2 regions of the Mesorhizobium sp. USDA 4132 genome follow, and region 2 is predicted to be linked to the other one. Evidence: predicted binding sites of a transcription regulator. Region 2 holds the regulator's gene; the other holds the start of a gene.

What was found. Region 2 encodes LexA, which represses DNA repair genes until DNA is damaged. Its sites were predicted from a motif close to TGTTCNNNNTGTGTTCNG; they were not measured.
Region 1: a site for LexA is predicted at 1,823-1,840, ahead of ACZ9IU_RS04915 (PA0069 family radical SAM protein). Genes of this name have one in related genera too.

What each region holds. Positions count from the first base shown of each region.
Region 1 covers NZ_JBWCCP010000001.1:965,017-968,220, forward strand. Annotated here, with positions in the region: gene rnhB (ribonuclease HII) at 1-436, opposite strand, end outside; gene ACZ9IU_RS04915 (PA0069 family radical SAM protein) at 606-1,763, opposite strand; gene ACZ9IU_RS04920 (glycosyl transferase) at 1,896-2,414, shown strand; gene moaB (molybdenum cofactor biosynthesis protein B) at 2,418-2,966, opposite strand; gene ACZ9IU_RS04930 (4-(cytidine 5'-diphospho)-2-C-methyl-D-erythritol kinase) at 2,963-3,204, opposite strand, start outside.
Region 2 covers NZ_JBWCCP010000001.1:1,954,035-1,957,238, reverse strand. Annotated here, with positions in the region: gene ACZ9IU_RS10215 (VOC family protein) at 1-620, opposite strand, end outside; gene lexA (transcriptional repressor LexA) at 821-1,540, shown strand; gene ACZ9IU_RS10205 (ComEC/Rec2 family competence protein) at 1,521-3,204, opposite strand, start outside.

The sequences.
Region 1 (3,204 bases), 990 kb from region 2:
CCGCCTTGCCGGGGCAGCAGAGGCCCTGCGGCACGTCGCGGCCATCGGCGAGCACATAGGCCGGGGTGACGGCAAGGCCGGCCACAGCGCGGCGCATGGCATCGAGGCTAGCGCGCAGGATGTTGCGTTCGTCGATATGGCGTGGGCTGGAGGCGGCGATCGAAACTTCGGCGGTCGCCATGATCGCCTCGAACAGGATTTCCCGCTGGCTGGCGGTCAATTGCTTGGAATCGTTGAGGCCGTCCGGGATATTGTCGGGGTCGAGGATGACTGCGGCGGCAACGACCGGGCCTGCCAGCGGACCGCGCCCCGCCTCGTCGGTGCCAGCGACCGGCCAATGGCCGGCCTGGCGTGCCACAAGTTCTAGACTGAAATCCGGAACCAGCGGGATGTCTTCGAAAAGCATCGGAGAATCGGGCGACGTGCGAGGTAACATGGCGGCAACCTCGCACGTCGTCCCGACCTCCTGCAACCCCCGGCCAAGCGATTGCGGCGTCGCTATCCACCGAGGGGCGGCGGTGGAACCCGGGGTATTTTTCCGACGCGGGGACAGGGCGGGTCGCGTCGGAAATCGGAATCTGCAATCGAACCGGAATAAGGTCCGGTCAGAGCAGCGAGAGCTGGATGCCGCCGCCGTCTGGGCGCAGGAAGATGTCGTCGCGCAGCGGCAGACCGCGCCGGACCATGCCGAGCCGTTTGGTCGCCATCTCGAAACGGCGGCCGATCTGCCAGGCATAGGGACCGGCGCCCTTCATCCGCTTGCCCCATTCGGCGTCGTAATCCTTGCCGCCGCGCATCGAGCGGACGAGCGACATCACATGCCGGTAGCGGTCCGGATAGTTCTGCAGCAGCCAGTCGCGGAAGAGGGGGCTCACTTCCAGCGGCAACCGCAGCAGCACATAGCTTGCCTCCGTCGCCCCGGCCGCATGGCCGGCGTCGAGGATCCGCTCGATCTCATGGTCGTTGAGCGCCGGGATGACGGGTGCCACCATGACCGCGGTCGGAATGCCGGCATCGGTCAACGCCTTGATGGCAGTGAGGCGCTTGGGAGGGGTCGAGGCGCGCGGCTCCATGGTGCGGGCAAGCTTGCGGTCGAGTGTGGTCACCGAAATCCCGACCTTCGCGAGCCCCTTGGATGCCATGTCGGCAAGAATGTCGATGTCGCGGGTGATCAGCGCCGACTTGGTGACGATCGCGACGGGATGATTGGCCTTCTGCAGCACTTCGAGGATCTGCCGCATGATCCGCCATTCCCGCTCGATCGGCTGATAGGGATCCGTATTGGTGCCGATCGCGATCGCCCGCACCTTGTAGTCCGGGCGGCTCAGCTCCCGTTCGAGCAGTTTTGGCACGTCAGGCTTGGCGAACAGCTTCGATTCGAAATCAAGGCCCGGGGAAAGCCCCATGAAACTGTGCGTCGGCCGGGCAAAGCAGTAGATGCAGCCATGCTCGCAGCCGCGATAGGGATTGATCGAGCGGTCGAACGAAAGGTCCGGCGATTCGTTGCGGGTGATCGCGGTGCGCGGCTTTTCCACCTGCACCTCGGTCTTGAACGGTTCGAGATCCTCCAGCGTCTGCCAGCCGTCGTCGAAGGCCTCGCGGCGCTCCTCCTCGAAGCGGCCGCTCGGATTGAGCCCCGCGCCGCGTCCGCGACGCCGGTCGATCTCCACCCGAAGACCGGAGGATTGGACCAACGCATCGGCAATATCGGCCGTATGAGCAGGCGCGAAAGCGTCCTGCCGCAATTGATGCAGCTCGTTCATGGGTTAGCTCCTGAAGGGGAAATCCCCGTTCCTGATGATTAAATTCCTAGCGCTGAAATGAGAACATTGCAAGAACAAAATTCGCGGCCCGCGTTTCTGGCGTTCCGTGTTGCGATGCGTTACATGTCAGGAATGCTGACTGTCATCATGGAATGCCGCGATCAGGAATCCGAGCTGGCGCAGACGCTCTCGGTGCTCGTTCCCGCTGCGGTAGAGGGGCTTGTGAGCGATGTCGTGGTGCTCGATCACGGTTCTCGGGATGGTTCCTCCCGCGTCGCCGATGCGGCCGGCTGCCGTTTTTATGGCCATTGGGATATCAAGGATATTTTGCGCGGCGCCCGGGGAGAATGGTTGTTGCTGGTCGAGCCCGGCTCCCGGCCGCAGGGCGGCTGGATCGATGAGGTGATGGAATATATCGCGCTCAACAAGCAGCCGGCCCGCTTCGCGCCGGCCCGCAATTACCGGCGGCCGTTCTTCAAACGCATCGGTCGTGCCGTACCGCCGCTGGAATACGGCATGCTGCTGCCGAAGCGGCAGGCGATCGCGCTGGCAAAATCGGGAATGAACCTGGAAACGCTGGCGCGCGGCCAGAAGGTGTCGAAGCTTTCGAGCGAGATGATCCCGGCCTGGGTGGCGGCTGCGGTCAGGTAGTGCCTATTTGCCGCCGCGCTTCAGGTGCTCGTCGAGCCGCGGCATGATCTCGATAAAATTGCAGGGCATGTGGCGGTAGTCGAGCTGCGCCTTCAGAATACCGTCCCAGGCGTCCTTGCAGGCGCCGGGCGAGCCCGGCAGCACGAAGATGAAGGTGGCGTTCGCCACCCCGCCGGTCGCCCGCGACTGGATCGTCGACGTGCCGATCTTGTCGTAGGAAATCCGGTGGAACACTTCCGAAAAACCGTCCATGCGCTTTTCGAACAGCGGCTCCAGCGCCTCCGGCGTCACGTCCCGGCCGGTAAAGCCCGTGCCGCCTGTGGTGATCACCACGTCGATATCGGGATCGAGCGTCCATTCCCGCACCTGGCCGGCAATCCGGTCCTTGTCGTCGGGCACGATCGCGCGCGCCTTCAGTTCATGGCCGGCTTCCGTAATCCGCGCTACCAGCGTGTCGCCGGACTTGTCGTCGGCAGCGGTCCGCGTGTCGGAGACGGTCAGCACGGCGATGCCGACGGGGATGAAGGAACGGCTGTCGTCGATCCGGTTCATGGGGTTTTCTCAGGGCTGTGGCCAACGGTTCTCACCGCCTGAAAATACCATTCCGGCTTCTGGCCGTTAAGGTTCTCCATCGCCTTTTCCGCCGCTTCGAAGGAAGGAAATATCCCGAAACAGGTGGCGCCCGAACCGGACATCCGCGTCAGCATGGTGCCTTCCGCGCCGATCAGGCTGGAAATCTGGTCGATTTCGCGCACCAGCGAGCGCGCCGGCGGCTCAAGGTCGTTGCGCA
Region 2 (3,204 bases):
GGTGCAGCCTCCGGCGCGGCCTTGGTCAGCAGCACCTGTTCGACCAGCGGAGCGAAATCGGCAGGTGTCGGGGCCGACAGGATGATTTCGCTCAGGCCGATAACGGTATTGGCATGCCGCTCCAGCTCGCGGTCGGCAGGCAGCGGGTTGATGCGCTGGCAGGAAAACAGGAAGAACTCGGGCGCGCGGTCATCGCCGGCGAATGCCAGCCGGAAGCTCGCCTGCGTCTCGGAACCGTCGGCCAGGATCATGCCGCGGGAAAATTCCAGCACGTCGCCTGCCGAAACGCCGCGCATCTTGAAACGCGCATGATCGGCCATCGCATCGCGGGTCGCGACAACGAGAGCGGAAAAGCCCTGCCGGTTGGACGTCTTGCGGAAGGCGAGATCGCGGGCGGTGAAAACGTTGCCGCGCTTTGCCGCGACACCCGCATGGCGTCGGTTGGTAAGAGCCAGCGGCTCCAGGTAGGTCCCATCCGAGAAGAATACGCAAGCATTGGCGGTGCCGAAAGGATGAAAAGCATCCGGCGCAACTGTAAAACCGAGCTCCGTGAGCCGGGAACGCGCAGCGGTAAGTCCCGCCACCGGCAGCACGAGATGATCGATCGGTCTTGCGTTCACGCGAGGGCCCCCTGAATTGGAATCGCAAAGCTACTTTGGCAGCGGGCTGGCGCCGCGCAAGTGGTGTGACACCAGATATCTGGCACGCATCTATGAAGAAAAAATCATCATACTTCACAGAAATTTAGGGACTTGCGGAACACATATGGAACATATAGTGTCCGTTCTGGATTTGTTTCCGACTCTGAGGGTGCCAAAAGATGCTCACGCGCAAACAACAGGAATTGCTTCTGTTCATTCACGAACGCATGAAAGAATCCGGTATCCCGCCGTCATTCGACGAAATGAAGGACGCGCTCGACCTTGCGTCCAAGTCCGGAATCCATCGTCTGATCACGGCGCTCGAGGAGCGCGGCTTCATCCGCCGCCTGCCGAACCGGGCCCGCGCGCTGGAAGTCATCAAGCTCCCGGAAGCCTATTCGCCGAGCATTCAGCCGCGGCGCGGTTTTTCGCCCAGCGTCATCGAGGGCAGCCTCGGCAAACCGCAGCCGGCCGCAGCACCTCAGAAACTCGCGGCCAACGATGGCTCGTCGAACGCCACGACCGTTCCCGTCATGGGCCGCATCGCCGCCGGCGTGCCGATCTCGGCGATCCAGAACAACACGCACGACATCTCCGTGCCGGCCGAGATGCTCGGCTCCGGCGAGCATTACGCGCTGGAGGTCAAGGGCGATTCGATGATCGAGGCAGGCATTCTCGATGGCGACACCGTGATCATTCGCAACGGCACGACGGCCAATCCCGGCGACATCATCGTGGCGCTGGTGGACGATGAGGAAGCGACGCTGAAGCGTTTTCGCCGCCGCGGCGCCTCGATCGCGCTCGAAGCCGCCAACCCCGCCTACGAGACCCGCATTTTCGGGCCTGACCGGGTGAAGATCCAGGGCAAGCTCGTCGGCCTCATCCGCCGTTATCACTGATCAGCTGCCGGAGCGGTTCCGGCAACGCGTTGTCGAAACTCTGGCTTCGCCAATCGTAGTGGCGGTGCCTAGTCCAGGGCCGGTCCTCGGCCGCCATTGCGGCACGGACCTGCCAGCGTCGCATGTCGCCCGTGTCGTTCAGCGAAATCTCCAGCGCGCCGGTCTTTCTGAGCGTCGTGCCATTGATCATCAGTCCGCCGGACCGGCATCGGTCGAAGCGTGCCCGCGGGGCGATGACAAGATCGGCGGCGTCGCAGGCAGCGCCAGCATAACGGCCGTCTTCTACGGCCACGATGATGGCATTGCCCGTGCTTGCGGCGCACCAGGCCTTAGGCTCGCAGGTGAAGCGGTCGGAAGTCACCTGGCTTATTCGCAACCTCACTGTTTCGAGTTCCGCCGAGGTCAACTCGCGGCGCTTATCGTTTTTTGCGCCTGCTGGTTTGCGGTCGGGCGGCTTGTCCCTGGCCGGCGACATGTCCGGTTTGGTCGGGTCGCCGAGCAGAAGCGCCCTCTTCCACTGGTCGTAGATGAAATCAGGCGGGCGGGTGCGGTTGGTGGAAACCCGTTCCCCGTTTACGAGCGCCACCATTGTCCCGTCTTCCGAGACCAATATATCCGCCAGAGGCGTCGATCGCTCATGCCAGGAAAGCAGCAGAGCGGTCACCATCAGCGGCGGACCGATCAGCCTTAGCTTCGTCCTGAGCAGGGTCAGCAGCAGGAAGCCTGCCGTTGAGACCGTCAGGAACCATGGATGCTGGCGGCCTATCCCGACATCGCCACCCCAGGCAGCCACGTGCCCGGCAATGGCGATCACCGCTTCCAGGCCAAGGCCCATGAGCTTCATGAAGGGAGCGTCGAGGCCGAAGGGCATCAGCAGCATGCCGACCAGACCGGCCGGCATCACCACGAAGGAGATGATCGGCATGGCTGCGAGGTTTGCGGCGAGGCCATAGGTGGCGATGCGATGAAAATGCTCGACCGAAAACATCGCGGTCGAAACGCCGCCGATCAGCGAGGTGACGAAGACGCCGGCTGCGAAATTCCACGATGCCAGGATCGGCATCACCATGCGGTGACGGAACGGCAGAGGCTGAGGATCGCGGCCCTCGGCCCTCTGTTTCCAGAGCGCGTAACCGGCGACCAGGGCAACGGTGGCGGCAAACGACATCTGGAAGCTCGGCCCGAGCATTTCCGAGGGCGACATGGCGATGATGACGAGCGCGGACAGCGCCACATTGTGCAGGCTGATCGACGGTCGGTCGAAGAGGACGGCAACCAGCATGATTGCCATCATGATGTAGGCCCGCTCGGCCGAAACGCCGAAACCGGAGATCAGGTAATAGGCGGTGACCATTATCAGAGCGCCGAGTGCGGCGATCTTCTTCACCGGATAGGCGTGGCCGAAGCCCATAAAGACCGCGAGCACGGTCCGCACGCCGACGAAGAAGATACCGGCGGCGAGCGCCATGTTCAGTCCGGAAATGGCGACGATATGGGCTAATCCCGAAAGCCGTAAAGCTTCGGTCGTTCCCTTGGAGATCGCCCGGCGTTCGTCCGTCACGATTGCCGCGGCAAAGGCGCCGGAATCTCCCGGCACGGTCTCGCGGATACGGGTGGCGATTGCGCTGCGGAGATCGAAAAGCCGGCTTTCGATGTCGGCAATC